Pueribacillus theae: one gene and its partner. The protein of the gene in region 1 interacts with the protein of each later gene in a pairwise test. Links are inferred from orthologs where the notes say so. Each region holds a gene or a part of one and is shown on either strand. Other genes may lie near its edges.

Region 1 (9,455 bases):
CTATAAAAATAGAAGCACGTACGTCCAAAGAAGAAATGAACTCGTCAAAAATGATTTTCCACGCCATAAACTTGCAAACCATCTTCTTGCATTCAATGAACAATTTTCAACACACCCGAAGGTCTTTGAAAACATAGAAAAATTACAAGCAAATGATTGTACGGTAGTTATTACGGGACAGCAGGCAGGCCTTTTAACCGGGCCGCTTTATACAATTTATAAAGCTATCACGACGATTCAATTGGCTAAAGCATACGAGGACCAACTGAAAACCCCGGTTGTCCCTATCTTTTGGGTAGCGGGAGAGGACCATGATTACCAAGAGATCAATCATATTTGGGTAGAAAAAGATGGAAAGCTAATCAAAAAGAAGTTTCCGAATAAGCAAGTGGATAAACAACCAGTTTCTGATATTACACTTGATCAAGATTCAATGGAAGAATGGGTAGAAGAAATATTTTCTTTTTTTGGAGAATCCGCCCATACTTCCGAGATGATGAAGCTTTTAAAAGAGAAAATCCATGTTTCAAAAACGATCAGCGCCTTTTTTATTCACGTGATGTCTCACTTTTTTCAAAAATATGGCCTTATTTTTATTGATTCAAATCAGGAAGAAGCAAGAAAAATCGAAGCCGTCTTTTTTGAAGAAATGATCCGTAAAACGAATGAACTGCAAGCAGCTTTAAAAGAGCAAGAAAGCCTAATGGGGAAGCTGGATTATCCGACGATCATTGAAACAGATGCTGAATGTGTTCATTTATTTTACCATCTAAACGGGAAAAGAGAACTTTTACATAAAAATCAAGACAATATGTTTTATTTAAAAGAAAAAGATCGTCAATTCACGGAAGAGGAACTAGTCAACATTAGTAGGGAAAGTCCAGAATTATTAAGCAACAATGTTGTCACCCGTCCATTAATGCAGGATTTTCTTTTTCCGACACTAGCGTTTGTAGCAGGCCCCGGGGAGATTACATATTGGGCACAGCTTAAGCTATTATTCGAAGTGATGAATCGAAAAATGCCGCCGGTCGTTCCGCGTATGAATCTTACAGTCGTAGAGCGGAAGATAAATAAAATGCTTGAACAATTTCATTTGTCGGTAGAGAATATATTAACTTCTGGTGTAGAAATGTTTCGAAATCAATGGCTTGAAAGCCGAAAAAACAATGATCTTGAATCGATTATTCAAGAAACACGAAATATGATCGATCTCGCTCATTCGAAGTTAAGAAAATTTGCTTGGGAGAATGATCGGAATTTAGGAAAATTGTCCGAGAAAAACCGATTGTTTATCATGTCACAAATTGACTTTATGGAAAGGAAAATTGAGCGAATGTATAAAGAGCGTTACTTGAATGAATTACAGGCATTCGATACCATTGAAGCTTCCCTCGTTCCAAACGGGGGCATGCAAGAACGCAGCTGGAACATTTTTTATTTTTTAAATAAATATGGGTTAAGTTTCATCGATGAATTATTTACAATCCTTGATTTGGAGAATGATAAACATCATATCATCTATATATAAGAGGATGTTAAAAAAGTCCGGAGGCTTACAGGAAGTAAGTCAGTTCGACGTTATCACAGGACGTGATGATTTAGTCGAACTTCCTTAATAGGCTGCGAATCTCTTCGTCAGCTTGCTCTTCCGCTCCTCACGTATCCTACAAACATACGCTGTGTTGCTCAGAGCTGCGCTTCCTCGACCTTCTTGCCTCTCGTTGTCCTCCTTTTTGAACACGCACTATAAAATAAAATCTTGCCGCTTTGGCAGGATTTTTTCTTTTTTCATGGAAATAGTAAAAAAAGAGTGTGGTACATTGTGGGGGGATGTGGTAGATTAGATTATGAAAGTGGGGGAATTGGGCCATGTTCATGGGGGAATATGAACATAACATTGATGAAAAAGGACGAATGATCATTCCTGCAAAGTTCCGCGATGAACTTGGCTCAACATTTGTGCTCACTAGAGGACTAGATCAATGCATATTTGGTTACCCTTTAGAAGAATGGAAAGTGTTGGAAGAAAAGCTTAAATCGCTTCCTTTTACAAAAAAAGATGCAAGAGCTTTTACAAGATTCTTTTTTTCAGGGGCAATGGAATGCCAACTAGATAAACAGGGAAGAGTCAATATTGCGCCGACACTCCGGAAATATGCCAAATTGGAAAAAGAGTGTACAATCATCGGAGTTTCAAATCGAATTGAAATTTGGAGCAATGCTGTTTGGGAAGATTACTACAATGACTCTGAAGAATCTTTTGGTGAAATTGCTGAAAGCTTAATTGACTTTGAATTGTAGCTATTTATTGAATGATGTTTCAAAAAGAGCCAGGAGACTCTAGTCTTTTTTTGGACAACCAAGTGTGGGAGACGTATGAACGGACACGAAACAGTACTCAAAGAAGAAGCAGTTGAACAACTTAATATTTCCCCTGATGGCATCTATGTTGACTGTACGTTTGGAAGAGGTGGGCATAGTGCAAAAATCATGGAAAAATTATCGCCTAACGGACATCTTTATGCATTTGACCAAGATGTAACGGCCGCTCGCCATGCCGAGCAATATTTTTCCCATCATAATCATTTCACTTTTATCCGTAACAACTTTCGCTTTTTAAAAGAAGAATTAAACAGCCGAAATGTAACGATGGTAGATGGCATTCTTTTTGATTTGGGTGTCTCTTCCCCGCAATTGGATGAGGTTGAACGGGGATTTAGTTATCATCACGATGCCCCATTAGACATGAGGATGGATCAAAATGCACACCTCACAGCAAAGGAAATTGTAAACGAGTGGGAATATGAGAAGCTTGTTTCCATTTTTTTTCACTATGGCGAAGAGAAATTTTCCAAGCAAATTGCGAGAAAAATTGGATATGCAAGACAAAAGAAACGGATAGAGACGACTAGTGAGCTCGTTGAGATAATTAAAGAAGCCATTCCAGCGCCTGCCCGGAGAAAAGGCGGGCATCCGGCAAAAAGAATATTTCAAGCAATAAGAATAGCAGTGAATGATGAACTGAAAGTTTTTGAAGCCGGGCTAAAAGAGGGGATCGAACTATTAAACCCGGCAGGGAGAATCGTTGTTATTACGTTTCATTCTCTAGAAGATCGAATATGTAAAACAGTTTTTAAAAAGGAAAGCACAGGCCCGGAACTTCCGCAAGGGCTTCCTATCATTCCGGATGAATACAAACCGAAAGTAAAATTGATTACGAGAAAACCCATCTTGCCGACGGAAGAAGAGATTAAACATAACCGAAGAGCGCGTTCAGCAAAGCTCAGGGTTGCGGAAAAGTGTTAAATTTTACGATAGGGGGATAAATTTTGGATAATTTGGCTTTTCAAACGAGGAGAAAACAGCAACATGCTCAAAAGCATGTAAAGAAAACATCGACAGTTGTTGTCGAAAAAGGTAGAATAACTAAAGGGGAAGTCGTATTATTAGCGATTCTTGCGATTACTTTTTTCCTTGCTTCCGTTTTTGTTATTTCAAATTATTCATCGATCAATTCAATAAATCGGGACATTCAAGCTGTTCAGACAGAAATTGATGCAAAAACCCGCGAAAACCAGGATTTGGAATTGCAAGTAACAGAGTTGAGCGATCCTGATCGGATTTTTAATATCGCAAAAAATGAATTGGGTTTGGAATTAAATGAAGAGAATGTAAAGGTCATCACAGAGTAAGCTACGCGAGTGTGATAAAAATGGGACAAATGAAAAATAAAAATATTAATAAAGGAGCAGCCAGTGTTGTAATTTTGTTTGTGCTGCTCTTTCTTTTATTGTTTACAAGATTTTTATACATCGAAATAACGAAAGAAGTAGACGGAAAAGAATTAAATACGCTTGCCCAAGAACTTTGGACAACTTCCAAAACGTTAGAAGCCCACCGAGGCTCCATTTATGATCGGAAAGGAAACGTCCTTGCGCAAGATATTCCTTCCTATACGATTTATGCGATTCTCGATCGATCTTATCCAAACCACGTGAAGGATCCTGAAGAAACTGCGAAACAGCTAGCGCCTATTTTAGGTGCCTCAAAAGAAAATCTAGAAAAAATATTAAAGCAAAAGAAGCGCTTTCAAGTTGAGTTTGGCGCTTACGGCCGCAAACTTACGCAAAAGCAAAAAAATAAAATAGAGGAATTAAATCTCCCGGGGATCGGTTTTGAAAGAGAGACCAAAAGATATTACCCTAATCAGGTGTTCGCGTCACATATCATTGGATTTGTGAATGAAAATGAACAGTCTGATATCCAGGAAGGGGTAATGGGCCTTGAAAAAAGTTTGAATAAATATTTAATAGAAAAAAATGGATCGGTTACATTTAAACGCGATGGAAGCGGAACAAAGCTGCCTGTGCCAGATGAAAAAATAGAAAAGCCCCAAAATGGAAAAAGTGTCTATTTAACAATTGATGAAAATATTCAGCTTTTCGTTGAACAGGCATTAAATGAAATTGAAAAAGAATACAAGCCGGAAAGAGCAATCGCAATCGTTGCCAATCCAAAGACAGGTGAAATTCTAGCTTTAGGGAACCGGCCAAGTTTTAATCCGAATAAAAGAGATATTGCAAACTATTCAAATGATGCAATTTCCTCCCGTTTTGAGCCTGGTTCCACAATGAAGGTATTTACCCTTGCCGCCGCGATTGAAGAGGGAGTATACAACGGACAGGAAAAGTATCAATCTGGAAAATACAAAGTTGCCGGTGGTGTCATCTCTGACCATAACAATGGTGAGGGATGGGGGAGCATTACCTTTGATGAAGGCGTAAGACGCTCATCAAACGTTGCTTTTTCCAAGTTGGCGAAAGAAAAGTTAGGCTTTAATCGTCTATACCAGTATTTGACAAAGTTTGGTTTTCGCGAAAAAACGGGAATCGATTTGCCTGATGAAGCAAACAGTGCTTTCCGCTATGAAGCTGAGATTGAAAAAGTAACGACTTCCTTTGGCCAAGGTACAGCTGTTACGCCGATACAACAAATTCAGGCAGCGACTGCGATTGCAAATAATGGCGTGATGATGCGTCCATATGTTACACGAAAAATCATAGACCCTGAAACAGACGAAATCATCCTAGAAAACAAGCCAAAATCAACAGGCAAGCCCATTTCTCCAGAAACGGCATCAAAAGTATTAGACATTCTGGAAACTGTTGTAACAGATGGAACAGGACAGCCGTTTGCGATTGAAGGCTACGACATTGCCGGTAAGACGGGGACTGCACAAATCCCATCTCCGAATGGCGGATATATGAAAGGATGGGGAAAAAATATTTATTCATTTATAGGAATGGCACCTAAAAATGATCCGAAGTTAGTCGTTTATGTTGCCGTAGACCGCCCTAAACTTAAAGGCTTCGAAACAGGCTCTCAAGCAACAGGAAAGCTATTTACATCGATTACGAAAAACAGTTTACAGCATTTAAATATCGAACCAGATGCATCTGAGGATTCAAAGAAAGCTCTTTCGAAAAATAGTAATTATGGCTTAGAACTGGAAGATTATGCTGGGAAAAAGTTGGAAGAAGCGAGAAAAGAACTTGAAAATAAAGGGTTTAAAGTCGAGGCTTTAGGCAACAAAGATAGCTTGATACAGGAACAGATTCCTTATCCGGGTTCATCTGTTTTAAATGGAGAACGAATCATTTTAAAAGGCGACGGAGAAATTAAAATGCCGAATCTAAAAGGGTGGTCTTTGGCGGACGCCTTGAAAGTCGTTGAAATCCTGCAGTTGGAACCGAAAATAAATGGTTCCGGCTATGTTGTTAAACAAAGTATAAAGCCAAAAGAATCAGTAAGAGAAAAGGATCAAATCACGATACAGCTTGCTCCTCCAGAGTAGCCAAAACAAAAACAAAATGAGTGAGCGGCGTCTAATTATTTTCGTACAAGCATATATTGAAACGAGTTAAGTAAGGGAGGTCCTCACTTTGCGCGTTTCAAATGTTACTGTACGGAAAAGGATTATTTTTTCGCTTGTAATTGGCGTAATTGTGTTTTTCGTTTTAATTGCCAGGTTAGGGTATGTACAGCTAATACAGGGGAATTGGCTAACGGAAAAAGCAAAGGATTCATGGAGCAGAAATATTCCTTTTGAAGCAGAACGCGGAGAAATTCTTGATCGCAACGATATTCCGCTCGCCAAAAATATAAGTGCTCCGTCTATCCTTGTCGTGCCAAGGCAAGTGAAGGATGCCAACGATACCGCTGAGAAACTGGCGTCCGCTCTTAATATGAAGAAAGATAGAGTATATGAGATTCTTACGAAACCCTCATCTTCCCAGTGGATTCATCCAGAAGGACGAAAAATTTCAAATGAAAAGGCAAATGAAATAAGAAAATTGCGATTACCTGGCGTATATATCGCTGAAGATAACAAGCGCCATTATCCATTTGGCAGCTATTTGTCACATGTCCTCGGTTTTGCGGGGATTGATAATCAGGGGCTAACAGGCCTGGAAAAATATTATGACGAAAAATTGAGTGGAAAAAAAGGCCAAGTTGAGTATTACTCAGATGCAAAAGGGAATCGCCTGCCTTTTCTTTCAGATGACTACACACCTCCCCAAAGCGGGTTAAATTTAAAACTGACCATTGATTCAAAAGTGCAGACAATCATCGAAAGAGAATTGGATATTGCTGAGACAACTTACCATCCGGATGGGGCCATGGCAATTGCCATGAATCCCAAGACAGGCGAAATTTTAGGGATGTCCAGCAGGCCGGATTTCAATCCGGAAAACTTCCGGGAAATTGCACCGGAAATCTATAATCAAAACAAACCGGTTTGGAGTACGTTTGAACCGGGTTCAACATTTAAAATCATTACACTTGCTGCCGCACTTGAAGAAGGAAAGGTTGACTTGGAGCATGACCATTTTCACGATCCAGGCCATATAAAAGTCGGTAGCGCCAAGCTAAGATGTTGGAAATCGGGCGGGCATGGTGAGCAAACATTTTTAGAAGTTGTCGAGAATTCATGCAACCCAGGCTTCGTAGCGCTAGGCCAAAGGCTAGGCAAAGAAAAACTGTTTTCCTATATTCATAAATTTGGTTTTGGTGAAAAAACAGGTGTTGATTTGCAGGGAGAAGGTACAGGAATCCTATTTGACCTTGAACGGGTTGGGCCAGTGGAACTGGCAACGACATCATTTGGCCAAGGTGTTTCTGTAACGCCTATTCAACAAATAACCGCTGTATCAGCCGCCATTAACGGAGGGGCCTTATATGAGCCTTATATTGCAAAAGAATGGATCGATCCAAAAACGAATGAGACGGTTGAAAAGATAACACCGAAGATGAAGCGGCAAGTTATTTCAAAAGAATCGTCAAAGAAAATCCGTGAATCTCTAGAAAGCGTTGTTGCAAAGGGAACTGGAAAAAACGCGTTTATCGACGGCTATCGTGTCGGCGGAAAAACAGGAACGGCACAAAAAGCTGTCGGGGGAAAATATTTAACAAATAACTACATTGTTTCATTTATTGGTTTTGCTCCGGCAGATGACCCAGAGATTATTGTCTATGTTGCGATTGACAATCCAAAAGGGATTGTACAATTCGGGGGTACCGTCGCCGCTCCGATTGCCGGTAAAATTATTGGCGACAGTCTGCAAGTCATGGACGTTAAAAAGAGAAAAAAACAAATTGAAAAAGAAAAAGCGTGGAATGACACTCCAATGATCGAAGTGCCGGATCTTACTGGGCAAACTCTTAAAGAAATCCGGAATGCTTTTTACAATTTAAAAATCGATGCATCCGGAACCGGCGAGAAAGTGATTTACCAATCGCCAAAAGCCGGCGAAAAAGTCGAAGAAGGTTCAACCATTCGCTTATATTTAAGTGAAAAACATTGAACTTCAAATGATTAGAAAAAAATGATTATCAAAGGATGGCGAAAGCCTTAAGTGATTGACGAACCGAATAAAATGACTACGAAAGCGATCCTTAATGTAGTAAAATAAATGGGGCGGTGAAGCCAAGCGGCCGGAGCTTGGCTTCTAAATTACCTTCTAAACTTACATTCACCCAAGGCCGTACAACTGATTATTTGCCAAAAACGGTGGAGTAAGCCATTTACTCCATCGTTTTTGACGAATAACCTTAACCAAATGGATATAGATTGCTTCAGAGAGGACTGGGATACATGAAGCTGGAAAAATTGATCGGCCATTTACTTGTGAAAAAATGGTTAAAAAAAGGGAATCCGGAAATTCATTCGATTCAAATGGATTCACGCAAGGTAAATCAAAATGATCTATTTATATGTATCAACGGATTTACGGTTGATGGACATGATTTTGCCAAAGAGGCGGTTTCGAAAGGAGCGGTCGCACTCGTTGTTGAGCGTCCGGTCAACTTAGATGTCCCTACGATTTTAGTAAAAGATTCGCAGCGTGCGATGGCCATTCTTGCAGATGTATTTTATGAATATCCTACAAAAAAATTAAATGTAATAGGCGTCACAGGCACAAATGGAAAAACAACGACAACGTATTTGATCGATAAAATATTAGAAGACAGCGGAGTAAGAACAGGAAGAATTGGGACGATTAATACAAAAATCAACGGTGTTGAAAGAGACATAGCAAACACAACCCCTGAATCACTTACTCTCCAAAAAATGTTTTCCGAAATGGTTGAAGGAGATACGAAAGCCGCAGTAATGGAAGTTTCTTCACATGCCCTTCATTTAGGCAGGGTGAGAGGCTGTGACTTTGACATCGCTGTTTTTACAAATTTAACTCAGGATCATTTGGACTACCACAAAACGATGGAAGCTTATAAACAAGCAAAGGGAATTCTTTTTTCCCAGCTAGGAAATACATATAGTAAATGTCAGAGGAAAGTTGCTGTTTTAAATAATGACGATGAAGCTTCAGCCTATTACAAAACGATTACGGCAGCAGAAGTAGTCACATATGGAATCGAAAAAGAGGCGGATATTTCAGCAAAAAATATAAAATTGTCAGGCGCTGGAACTAATTTTTTGCTTTGTACGCCATTTGGGGATATTGACATCAATATGCGATTAATCGGCACTTTTAGCGTTTATAATGCGTTAGCCGCAGTCTCCGCATGTCTGGCATCTGGCATATCCCTTCGTTCGATCAAGCAAAGTCTTGAAAGCATGGAAGGTGTGCCAGGCCGTTTCGAATTGATTGATGAAGGCCAGCCGTACACTGTGCTTGTTGATTACGCACACACGCCTGATAGCTTATTAAATGTTTTAAAAACAATTAAGGAATTTGCGAAAGGGAAAATGACAGTCGTCGTTGGCTGCGGCGGTGATCGGGATAAAACAAAACGGCCGATCATGGGAGAGATCGCCATGCAATATGCTGACTGTGCGATTTTTACTTCCGACAACCCGAGAAGTGAGGATCCTGAGCAAATTTTGCACGACATAACAGCAAATGTAGAAGGTGATTATCTTACGATCG
Region 2 (10,837 bases), on another replicon or contig:
GTTTTTGACGAAACGAGCCGCATTCAAGAAATGTCCCAACAACTGGATAAGGAAGAAGCAGAATGGCATACTTCCGTTCTTGAGCAAGGGGAAACCGTAGCTGATCTTGCGATGTCTTTCTCGTTTGAATCGCTTTTTCAGAATCAAGCAAACAGCAAAATACATTTCACCCTCTTTTTGCGCCATATTCCACATACGAACCCACAAAATGTTGTCAATGCTAACAGCAAGGCGATGCAGCAATTCCATGGGCAAATGAACGTCTTAAAGACGGAAATTGAAAGGTGGAAAAAAGGGAACTTTTCAATTGCTTTTTTGGCCGCCAACGAAGAGCGGGCAAAGCGGCTTGAAAGAATTTTGGACGATTACGGCATTGAAGCCCATCTATCTGATGGAACGAGGCCGCTAGCAAGCGGAACAATCCAAATTTTAACATCCGCTCTATCAAGCGGTTTTGAATTGCCGCTTCAACGCCTTGCTGTTGTGACAGAAGAAGAGATTTTTAGCAAAAGAACCCGAAAACAGCGACGATCCCAAAAAATGTCGAACGCCGAACGGATCAAAAGCTATTCTGAACTTAAAGTCGGTGACTATATCGTTCATGTCAATCACGGGATTGGCAAATACTTGGGGATTGAGACGCTCGATATTAACGGCATTCATAAAGATTATCTCAATATCAAATATGCAGGAAACGACACGCTCTATGTCCCTGTTGAGCAAATCGATCAAGTTCAAAAATACGTCGGTTCTGAAGCGAAGGTCCCAAAAATTTATTCGCTTGGAGGAAACGATTGGAAGAGGGTTAAGAAGCGCGTCCAATCATCTGTCGAAGATATTGCGGATGAATTGATTAAGCTGTACGCGGAGCGTGAAGCTAGTAAAGGGTTTATGTTTGATAAGGACGGGGAGGAGCAGAGAGAATTTGAAGCGTCTTTCCCTTATCAAGAAACAGAGGATCAGCTAAGGGCAATTGAAGAAATAAAGAAAGATATGGAAATGGAGCGGCCAATGGATCGCCTTTTATGCGGGGATGTAGGCTATGGAAAAACCGAAGTCGCCCTAAGAGCGATTTTTAAGGCAATTATGAGCGGCAAGCAAGTGGCATTTCTTGTGCCAACAACCATTCTAGCTCAGCAGCACTATGAAACAATGAGAGAGCGTTTTAGCGACCATCCCATTAATATTGCTGTTCTTAGCCGGTTTCGGACGAAAAAACAGCAAAATGAAACGCTCAAAGGATTAAAAAACGGCACGATCGACGTCGTCGTCGGCACTCACCGTATTCTATCAAAAGATGTTGTTTTTCACGATTTAGGCTTGCTTGTCGTTGATGAAGAGCAAAGATTTGGGGTAAAGCATAAAGAAAAAATCAAAAAAATGAAAGCAAACATTGACGTACTCACACTTACCGCTACTCCAATCCCTAGAACGCTTCACATGTCGATGCTTGGCGTAAGGGATTTATCAGTCATTGAGACGCCTCCGGAAAACAGGTTCCCTGTCCAAACGTATGTCGTCGAATACAACGCGGCGCTGATTCGTGAAGCGATTGAACGGGAAATGGCAAGAGAAGGACAAGTGTATTTTCTATATAATCGTGTAGAAAGTATCGAAAGGATGGCAGAGCAAATCAAAATGCTCATCCCTGAGGCACGCGTCGCCCATGCACATGGCCAGATGACGGAGGGTGAGCTTGAAAATGTGATGCTTGATTTTCTTGACGGGAATTATGATGTACTCGTAAGTACGACGATTATCGAAACAGGTGTCGATATCCCGAATGTGAATACGTTAATCGTCTATGATGCTGACAAGATGGGATTATCCCAGCTTTATCAGCTTCGTGGGCGTGTTGGGCGTTCCAATCGTGTGGCGTATGCCTATTTCACCTACCAGCGGGATAAAGTGTTGACAGAGGTCGCGGAAAAAAGGCTGCAAGCGATTAAAGAATTTACAGAGCTTGGTTCAGGTTTTAAAATTGCGATGCGTGATTTATCCATTCGTGGAGCTGGTAACTTGCTTGGTGCGGAACAGCATGGTTTTATAGATTCTGTGGGCTTTGATTTGTACTCACAAATGCTCAAGGAAGCCATTGAAGAACGGAAAGGCGAGAAGCCGTCAGATAAACCGCAGCCAGTGGAAATTGAGCTGAAAATGGACGCTTACATTCCTTCGAGTTATATTCGTGATGAGCGGCAGAAAATTGATATGTACAAACGGTTCCGCGCGTTGTCGGACGAACAGGATGTGGATGACCTGCAAGATGAAATGATTGATCGATTTGGAGATTATCCGGATGAAGTCGCCTATTTATTTGATATGTCCCGTATGAAAATCCGTGCAAAAGAACTGAGGATCGAATCAATTAAAGAGTCAAAAGGGGAATTTGTCATTTTGTTTTCCGAGGAATCGGGCGAACTGATTGATGCTTCAAAATTATTTGGCATCGTAAGCAGTATCGATCGAAGAATCCATCTTGGTACAGCAGGGAAAAAAGTAAAAGTCATTTTGCGTACAAAAGGCGAGAGCGATAAAGAAATCATCAGGTTGCTTTTAACACTTTTAGAAAACTTTAAAACAGCGATTAAACAACCGCAGACGAGTTGAAATAAGATCTCAAGCAAAAAATTGCACAGTGTTTTCTTTTTTGTGAATAAGACAGGCGTTACGACGGATAATAAAGGAAAGGAAATGGTGAATTTTGCTTGTTTGGCACCATTTTACGTGACTATTCCAGCTTCTTACAACAGAGAAAGTGAGGCATCTGAGAAATGAAAGCAACAGGGATTGTACGACGTATCGATGATTTAGGCAGAGTGGTCATTCCAAAAGAAATCCGTCGAACACTAAGAATCCGCGAAGGGGATCCTTTGGAAATATTTGTTGACCGTGATGGGGAAGTCATTTTGAAAAAATATTCACCCATTAGTGAACTTGGAGATTTTGCGAAGGAATACTCAGAATCATTGTCAGAGCATTCAGGGCATACCGTTTTAATTTCGGACAGGGATACCTTTATCGCGGTTTCCGGTGGATCAAAAAAAGAACATTTAAACAAAGCGCTTGGCAGTTCAGTTGAGCAAAGCATGAGTGAGAGAAAAACAGTTCTTCAATCAGAGGGAAGTGCTGAGATTATCGAAGGAACTGACTATGAAGGAGCATTTGTTATTGCCCCAATTATTGCAAATGGCGATCCAATAGGTGCTGTCGTCATGCTTGCAAAAGAAGGCGATACACTGAGCGAAGTTGAAAAAAAATTGTCAGAGACTGCCGCAGGTTTTTTAGCGCGGCAAATGGAACAGTGACAAATCGAGACGGTGGTTGCCGTCTCTCTTTCTTTTAAAAGAATGCCTAAATTTTACTTGCACACAAAGTTGGACCAATCGCACCTCTCACCTCCAAAAAAGGCGCGTCAGCGGTTTTCTTAACACACAAGGAAAGTTTCCATTTGCAGCAAGTGCAAGGGCAACGGTTGCACTCTGTGTGTACTACGCCTCTGTTTAAGCCGGTAAGGCTTGCCGATTTTTTATAAGGGAATGGAAGTTTTGGCGTGATTTGCTATACTATGGAGGTAATTCAAAAATAGAAGGATCGAGCAGGTGCACAAAATGAATGCAGAAGACGGAAAGCGGCTACTGGACGGTGCCGTTTTATTAACGTTTGCGGCGCTTATCTCCAAAGTTCTCAGCATTGGCTACCGCATTCCTTATCAAAACATTACTGGCGATATCGGTTATTATATTTATCAACAAGTATATCCTTTTTATGGCATCGCTTTTATTTTAGCAATGTACGGTTTTCCTTCCGTTATTTCAAAGCTTGTTTCAGAACGGGCTTCAAAAGGCGATCCGGCTGGAGCACGCCACGTTCTTGCAGTTGCTTTTTGGCTGCTTGCGTCACTCGGAATTTTGTCATTTCTTATCTTATATTTCATGGCTCCTGTCATTGCACGATTTGTCGGTGACCCGCAGCTAGTGTCCGCTTACCGGATGATTTCTTTTCCGTTTTTGTTCCTTCCGTTTATTTCCGTTTTGAGGGGGATGTTCCAGGCTGAAGAGAATATGCTTCCGACCGCCATGTCCCAAATTGCGGAACAATGTGTCAGGGTCGTTGCCATCGTTTGTTTATGTTTTTATTTTATGTACGGGGGATACGGTGTATATGCAGCCGGTGCAGGGGCTGCTTTCGGCTCGGTTGCAGGCGGTGCAGCTAGTGTGCTTGTTTTATTATCCTTTTTAAGGAAACGAAATAAGCAGCACAGGAAAATGGCATCTATCCGTCCAGCCATTGAAAAAAAGAAAATCATAAAGCAGCTGCTATTTGAAGGATTCATTTTTTCCGTAAGTTCGCTTGCCCTTATTTTCTTTCAATTCGTGGATGCACTAACAATTTTTAATCAGTTGAAAGCATCTGGGTTTTCGGATGTTGAAGCAAAAATGGCAAAAGGAATGTTTGACAGGGGACAACCCCTTCTGCAGCTAGGGTTGACAGTCGCTACGTCACTATCACTTGTTATTGTCCCGTTTATCGTAAAGGACATCGTTAGAGATCGGTTATTGGAAGCGGCCCAGAAGGCGGGGTTTGCTTTAAAAATAAGTTTTATTTCAGGTTTAGCGGCTTCGGTAGGCTTATTCGTCATTATCGAACCGACGAATATGATGCTATTTAAAGATACGAACGGATCGTCCATGCTTGCTATACTTGGAATAACGATCGTGTTTAGTTCGGTCGCATTGACGGCAGTTGCCGTACTGCAGGCGATCGGAAAAGTTCGGCTGATTTTATTCATAATCTCGTTCGGACTTCTTGTAAAAATCTTTATGAATACTGTATGTATGCCGTTATTTGGCATTGAGGCTGCGGCAGTTGCAACAGTTGCCGGGTTTGCCGGGATGTCTGCCTTTTCCGTCTTATACGTGAATAAAAAGTTAAATCTTTTTAAAAGATACCGCTTTTACAGCATTCGTATTTCTTTGAGCGCCATCGGGATGGCGATCGTTACGTTCATTTGGAAAACGGGTATTGAAGCAGTTCTCGGTTCAGGCAGAATGGCAGCCGCAATCGTTGCACTTTCCTCTGTCGTTGTCGCGGTGCTCACTTACTTTAGTTTGTTGTTCGTTTTTCGTACCTTCACGAAAGAAGAGCTAACGTATTTTCCAAAGGTAGGGAAGTTGACTGCCATCCTAAAAAACAAGTAATAGAAGATGTTCAAAAAGTCCGGAGGCTTACAGGAGGTAAGTCAGTTCGACGTTATCACAGGACGTGATGTATTTAGTCGAACTTCAATTTAGGCTGCGAATCTCTTCGTCAGCTTGCTCTTTCGCTCCTCATTTAATTGAAAGGAGTTATGCACCTGCGTCTACAAGCATTGCTCCGAAGCATGCTTCCTCGGTGCAACTCGCAGCGGATCATAGAAGTATCGCTCGTCGCTGCGGTGCTCAGAGCTACGCTTTCTCGACCTTCTTGCCTCTCGTTGTCCTCCTTTTGAACACGCACTAATAAGGGGGTGTTATTTTGCCGGTCATTTCTATAATCGGCCTTGGTGCCGGCGATCTTGAACAAATGCCAATCGGCATTTATCGAAAGCTAAAAAATAGCAGCAATCTTTTTTTGCGGACACGAGAACATCCAGCGGCCATTGCATTGGAAAATGAAGGCATTCCGTTTCAAACATTTGACGGCGTGTATGAACGGCATTCCAATTTCGATGACACGTATGACGCAATCGTTGCAGCGCTTATACGAGAATCTCGTTCCAGTAATGTTGTCTACGCCGTACCGGGTCATCCACTTGTCGCCGAAAGAACTGTTCAGCTGCTATTAAACAAACAAGAAGCAGCGGACATTGAAATTGAAATTTGTGGTGGCCAAAGTTTTCTTGATGCACTGTTTACAGCAGTAAAAATTGATCCAATTGAAGGGTGCCAAATCGTTGATGCATTAAGTATGAATCGAAATGAGCTGCAAATTCGCAATCATCTTATTATTACACAAGTATACGATCAAATGACGGCTTCCGAAGTGAAGCTCACGTTAATGGAACTTCTTCCGGATGACTATGAAATCACGGTTGTCGAAGCAGCGGGGAGCAAAGAGGAATCCGTTAACATAATCCCGCTTTATGAACTTGACCGCGACATTGGCTTAAGCCAATTAACAGCCGTATTCGTACCTGCCGTCACGAATGAGGAATTGCTATATCGCGATTTTAACAAGCTGCGTGACGTGATTGCAGCATTGCGGGGGCCAAATGGCTGCCCTTGGGATAAAAGCAAACACACGAGAGTTTAAAGAAATATTTAATTGAGGAAACAAATGAAGTGATCGAAGCCATTGACGAAGGTGATCCGGATCATTTGGCTGAAGAGCTTGGCGATGTGCTGCTTCAAGTGATGCTTCATTCCCAAATTGGAGAAGATGAAGGGTATTTTTCGATTGATGATGTCATTGACTCGATTACGAAAAAAATGATTCGCCGCCATCCTCACGTCTTCGGAGATGTGAATGCAAAGACTGAGGCGGAAGTGAAAGAAATTTGGAAAAAGGTTAAGCAAAAAGAAAAAAACAAGGAATAAGAGGAGATTGATGAATGCGTCTTGATAAATTTCTAAAAGTTTCCCGTTTAATTAAACGTAGAACAGTGGCTAAAGAGCTGAGTGATAAAGGTAGAATTTCTGTAAACGGCCAAATTGCAAAAGCCGGGACGAATGTTAAACAAGGCGATGAACTTGCCATCCGCTTTGGACAAAGGCTAGTGACAGTTAAAGTAAAAGAAATTAAAGAAGCGCCGAAAAAAGAAGAAGCGGCTTCCATGTATGAAATGATTAAAGAAGAACCGGTAGAATAATTTTTGTTCTTTTCATCTTTTCATTCTGGCTTCCGGCCTCTGATCTCCGACTTCTGTATTCGCATGCTTGTTCTAAAAATGTTTTTTCTCCCATATATATGAACAGAAAAGAGGGGGAAGGCATATGGAACGGAACCATTTTGAACAAGCGAATGAAAAGCATATAAAGCCAGATCACAATCTTGTCCTAAAAGGGCGAAAGCAGCTCGAAATTACGGGTGTAAAGCATGTCGAAAGCTTCGATAATGAAGAATTTCTTTTGGAAACAGTGATGGGGTTTTTAGCAGTCCGCGGGCAACAGTTAAAAATGGAAAATTTAAGTGTGGATCAAGGGATCGTATTAATCAACGGCAGAATTATCGATATTGTTTATTTGGATGATCACGACGGGGATAAAGCTAAAGGCTTTTTTAGCAAGTTGTTTAAATGACGTTATCGGTCCAGTTTCTTACGATGGTATCCATGATTTTAATGGGCGTCTGGATAGGTGCGGCAGTTGATACGTATGGCCGCTTTATGCACCCGAACCGTTGGACGTGGGTGCTGTTTTTCTGTGATATTTTATTTTGGGTTGTCCAAGGGTTGCTCATTTTCACCGTATTATTGTATGTCAATGAAGGGGATATCCGCTTTTATATCTTTGTCGCTCTTTTTTGTGGGTTTGCCGCTTACCGAGCCCTTTTTCAGTCGTTTTATAACAAACTTTTAAATGCTTTTATCCGGTTCGGGAACTACATGATCCGGGTGGCTTTAAATCTATCCAATGTATTTATTGTAAAACCGATAAGAGGAACGACAAAATTACTTTTCATGTTGATTACGTTTATTGGAAGTACGATCATTGCTATTTTCTTATTCATTTTTAAAATTTTAATGATCCCTTTAAATGGGATACAGAAGATGATTTGGCGATTTCTTCCTAAATCTTTTAAAAATCTTGTGAAAAGGGTAGCAGGATTGTTAAAAATCATGCAGAATAAGATTAAAAAGTGGTTTGGACGGATTTAGGAGGTTTTCTATGAGTCGTGCTAGGAGGAGACTTCAAGAAACGACGTCGCGCTATATGCAGGAGCGTGAAGTCTATGACAAAATTCAAAAACGCAGGCAAAGGGGCCTTTATCGCCGGTTGGCAGTATACGGTATGTTAACATTTATTCTTGCAGGCACGTTTTTCTCCATCTTTTTCTCGCAAAACAAACTGTTAAATGAAAAGCTGGAAGAAAAAGAAGCGGTGGAGCAGGAATTGAAAAAAGTAAACGCGGAACAAATCGATTTGAGGGAAGAAATTAAAAAATTGAATGACTATGAATATGTCGGCGAAATTGCAAGAAGGGATTTCTTTTTTTCAAAAAAAGGAGAGACCATTTTTAAATTGCCCCCTGAGTCTGAGACAAATTGACACAATGTTTTTAACAAGAGTATAATAAGAAAAATGTTTATTTTTTTAAGGAGGATCATTTTTTTCATGTCAATTGAAGTAGGCAGCAAGCTGCAAGGTAAAGTTACTGGGATCACAAATTTTGGAGCATTTGTTGAGCTGCCAAATGGAAAAACAGGCCTTGTCCACATTAGTGAAGTCGCTCACAATTATGTTAAGGACATTCATGAGCATTTGAAAGTTGGCGAGCAAGTTGAAGTGAAAGTCGTTCAAGTTGAAAGTGATGGCAAAATTGGCTTGTCGATAAAAAAGGCGACAGAGCGACCGGAAAATGATGGGTATAAAAGAGGCCCAAAACCTGGTGGCTTTCGAAAAGGCGGAAAGTCATTTAGAGGTTCTCCTGTACAATTCGCTACTTTCGAGGATAAACTAAGCCGATTTTTGAAAGACAGCGAAGAGCGGCTCTCGACGCTTAAACGCCAAACGGATTCCAAGCGAGGTGGACGAGGGTCTAGAAGATCATAAGCTTGCTGTTGAATTGATATATACATGGTGAAAAAAGCACCGGGGGATCGGTGCTTTTTTTGCTGTGTTAAAGCGTTCCGGTTCATTTTGGCCTCAACAATAATCGCTAAATTAAATGATGATTTAAAATATGAAAATATTATTTGACAAAAATCTTTATCTTTTGTTACAATCAAATTCGTGTCAATCAACATATGGCGGCGTAGCTCAGCTGGCTAGAGCGTACGGTTCATACCCGTGAGGCCGGGGGTTCGATCCCCTCCGCCGCTATCATTACGTGTTAAACGCATTCCAATTGGGATGCGTTTTTTTATTGTCTGCGCGTTTTAAATGGCGGATATAATTTTTTCGCTATTTTCTGTCAACTAATGTCGGTGATCAGGAAGGATAGGGAACCGCGTCGATAAGTTTTTTTATGTAACCGTGTTCATTTGACAAAAATTGAAGGAATCCTATGTTTTAATGAAACGTAAACCAAACGAGAACGAAAAAATATGTGAGAGGAATGATAGGGAAATGAGAAGTTTAACAGTTATGAAAGGTGTTAATCTGCAATTTTTATGGTTCAAGCGGTTGATGGTAAAGATGGAGAAGTTGATTGTTCAGTCGGGAATTTTCGTGTTTGCGATTGGATTGTTGCTTGGACGAGCTGTCATTTTGAATGAAATGAGTCCATTTGCAATCCCCTTTTTCGCATCTATTCTTTTATTGAAAAGAGAATATGCCAAAGTCACCTTTTTTGGAGTTATACTTGGCGCTTCATTTTATTCACTGGAAAATAGCTTATTTGTAGCTACAGGGGCTATGATTCTTTTGCTTTTGAATAAAATGATCGAGAGGCGAAGCAAGGACTTGCTAAAAACATTGCCAATACTCGTCCTTATCTCAGGCTTCAGTTCAAGGGTTTTGTTTATGGCTTTCGAACAAAGTATGGTGACAACGGAATTCATTGTGGCGGCAGTTGAGTCGAGCCTAAGTTTGCTTTTGGCGATGATCTTTTTACAAAGTATTCCGCTTTTAACATTGAAACCGTTGAAACGAACGTTGCGTAATGAAGAGATCGTTTGTTTTATTATTTTACTTGCTTCGATTTTAACCGGAACAATCGGGTGGACCGTTTATGACATGTCTTTGGAAAATCTTTTTGCCAGATACATCGTGATGCTGCTTGCATTCATTGGGGGAGCTGCAATCGGGGCAACGGTCGGTGTTGTCATCGGTTTGATTTTAAGCCTTGCTGATGTGGCAAGCTTGTCCCAGATGAGTTTACTTGCTTTTTCGGGTCTGCTTGGCGGACTTCTGAAAGAAGGGAAAAAATTTGGCGTTGGAATTGGGCTGATTGTCGGTACTTTGCTTATTGGGATGTATGGCGGAAAGACATTAACAAGCGTCTATCCTGCGTTATTGGAATCTCTTGTAGCTTTTCTGTTATTTCTTATCACACCGCAGTCAGCCATTAAGAAAATTGCCCGCTATATTCCCGGGACAAATGAACATTCAAAGGAACAGCAGCAATATTTAAAAAAATTACGCGACGTCACAGCAAACCGTGTGGAACAGTTCTCTTCCCTCTTTCAAACACTTTCAAACAGTTTCACTCAAGCGCCATCTCTAAACGAGGATGGCAAAGACAATAGTGAAATCGATTACTATTTGAGCCGTGTCACCGAAAAAAGCTGCCAAACTTGTTTTAAAAAAGAAGCTTGCTGGGTTAATCACTTTGATAAAACATATGACTTTATGAAACAAATGATGCACAATTACGAAAAAACATCTACAAATTTCACGTTTCAGCGCGAATGGGACAAGCATTGCGTCAAATCAAAAAAAGTGAAGGAGCTCATTCAATATGAATTAAGTTTTTATGAAGCGAACGTAAAGCTGCGGCAAAAAGTAGCGGAAAGCCAAAGACTTGTTGCCGACCAATTATTAGGGGTGTCGCAAGTGATGGGCAATTTCGCAAAAGAAATCCAAAGGGAACGGGAACATCATGCGTTCCAAGAAGATCAAATTGTAGAGTCGCTTTACGGGCTCGGATTAGAAATTGACACGATTGATATTTATTCACTTGAAAGCGGACAAGC

The links.
Region 2: the proteins of ftsL (region 1) and DCC39_RS07765 interact in binary tests that used the Bacillus subtilis proteins (3 or more experiments, as listed by UniProt). The link is inferred for Pueribacillus theae from one-to-one orthologs.

What each region holds. Positions count from the first base shown.
Region 1 is NZ_QCZG01000001.1:80,754-90,208, forward strand. Bases 2,141-5,013 are described here. They hold ftsL (cell division protein FtsL), read left to right. Parts: upstream 2,141-3,332; coding sequence 3,333-3,695; downstream 3,696-5,013. Other genes in these bases: mraZ (division/cell wall cluster transcriptional repressor MraZ), read left to right, coding at 2,141-2,304; rsmH (16S rRNA (cytosine(1402)-N(4))-methyltransferase RsmH), read left to right, coding at 2,380-3,309; DCC39_RS00485 (penicillin-binding protein), read left to right, coding at 3,716-5,013. Outside these bases: bacillithiol biosynthesis cysteine-adding enzyme BshC, read left to right, coding at 1-1,531; more of mraZ, read left to right, coding at 1,873-2,140; more of DCC39_RS00485, read left to right, coding at 5,014-5,857; DCC39_RS00490 (stage V sporulation protein D), read left to right, coding at 5,946-7,868; DCC39_RS00495 (UDP-N-acetylmuramoyl-L-alanyl-D-glutamate--2,6-diaminopimelate ligase), read left to right, coding at 8,159-9,455. UniProt on the Bacillus subtilis protein: Essential cell division protein that may play a structural role. Probably involved in the regulation of the timing of cell division. Also required for sporulation.
Region 2 is NZ_QCZG01000012.1:55,068-65,904, forward strand. What follows is about bases 6,632-9,558. They hold DCC39_RS07765 (FtsB family cell division protein), read left to right. Parts: upstream 6,632-7,868; coding sequence 7,869-8,249; downstream 8,250-9,558. Other genes in these bases: DCC39_RS07750 (RNA-binding S4 domain-containing protein), read left to right, coding at 6,632-6,850; yabP (sporulation protein YabP), read left to right, coding at 6,975-7,280; yabQ (spore cortex biosynthesis protein YabQ), read left to right, coding at 7,277-7,858; DCC39_RS07770 (S1 domain-containing RNA-binding protein), read left to right, coding at 8,316-8,753; spoIIE (stage II sporulation protein E), read left to right, coding at 9,270-9,558. Also shown: mfd (transcription-repair coupling factor), read left to right, coding at 1-2,610; spoVT (stage V sporulation protein T), read left to right, coding at 2,775-3,308; DCC39_RS07740 (putative polysaccharide biosynthesis protein), read left to right, coding at 3,612-5,201; more of DCC39_RS07750, read left to right, coding at 6,593-6,631; more of spoIIE, read left to right, coding at 9,559-10,837. UniProt on the Bacillus subtilis protein: Required for vegetative and sporulation septum formation. Required for the activation of genes expressed under the control of the sporulation transcription factors sigma F and sigma E.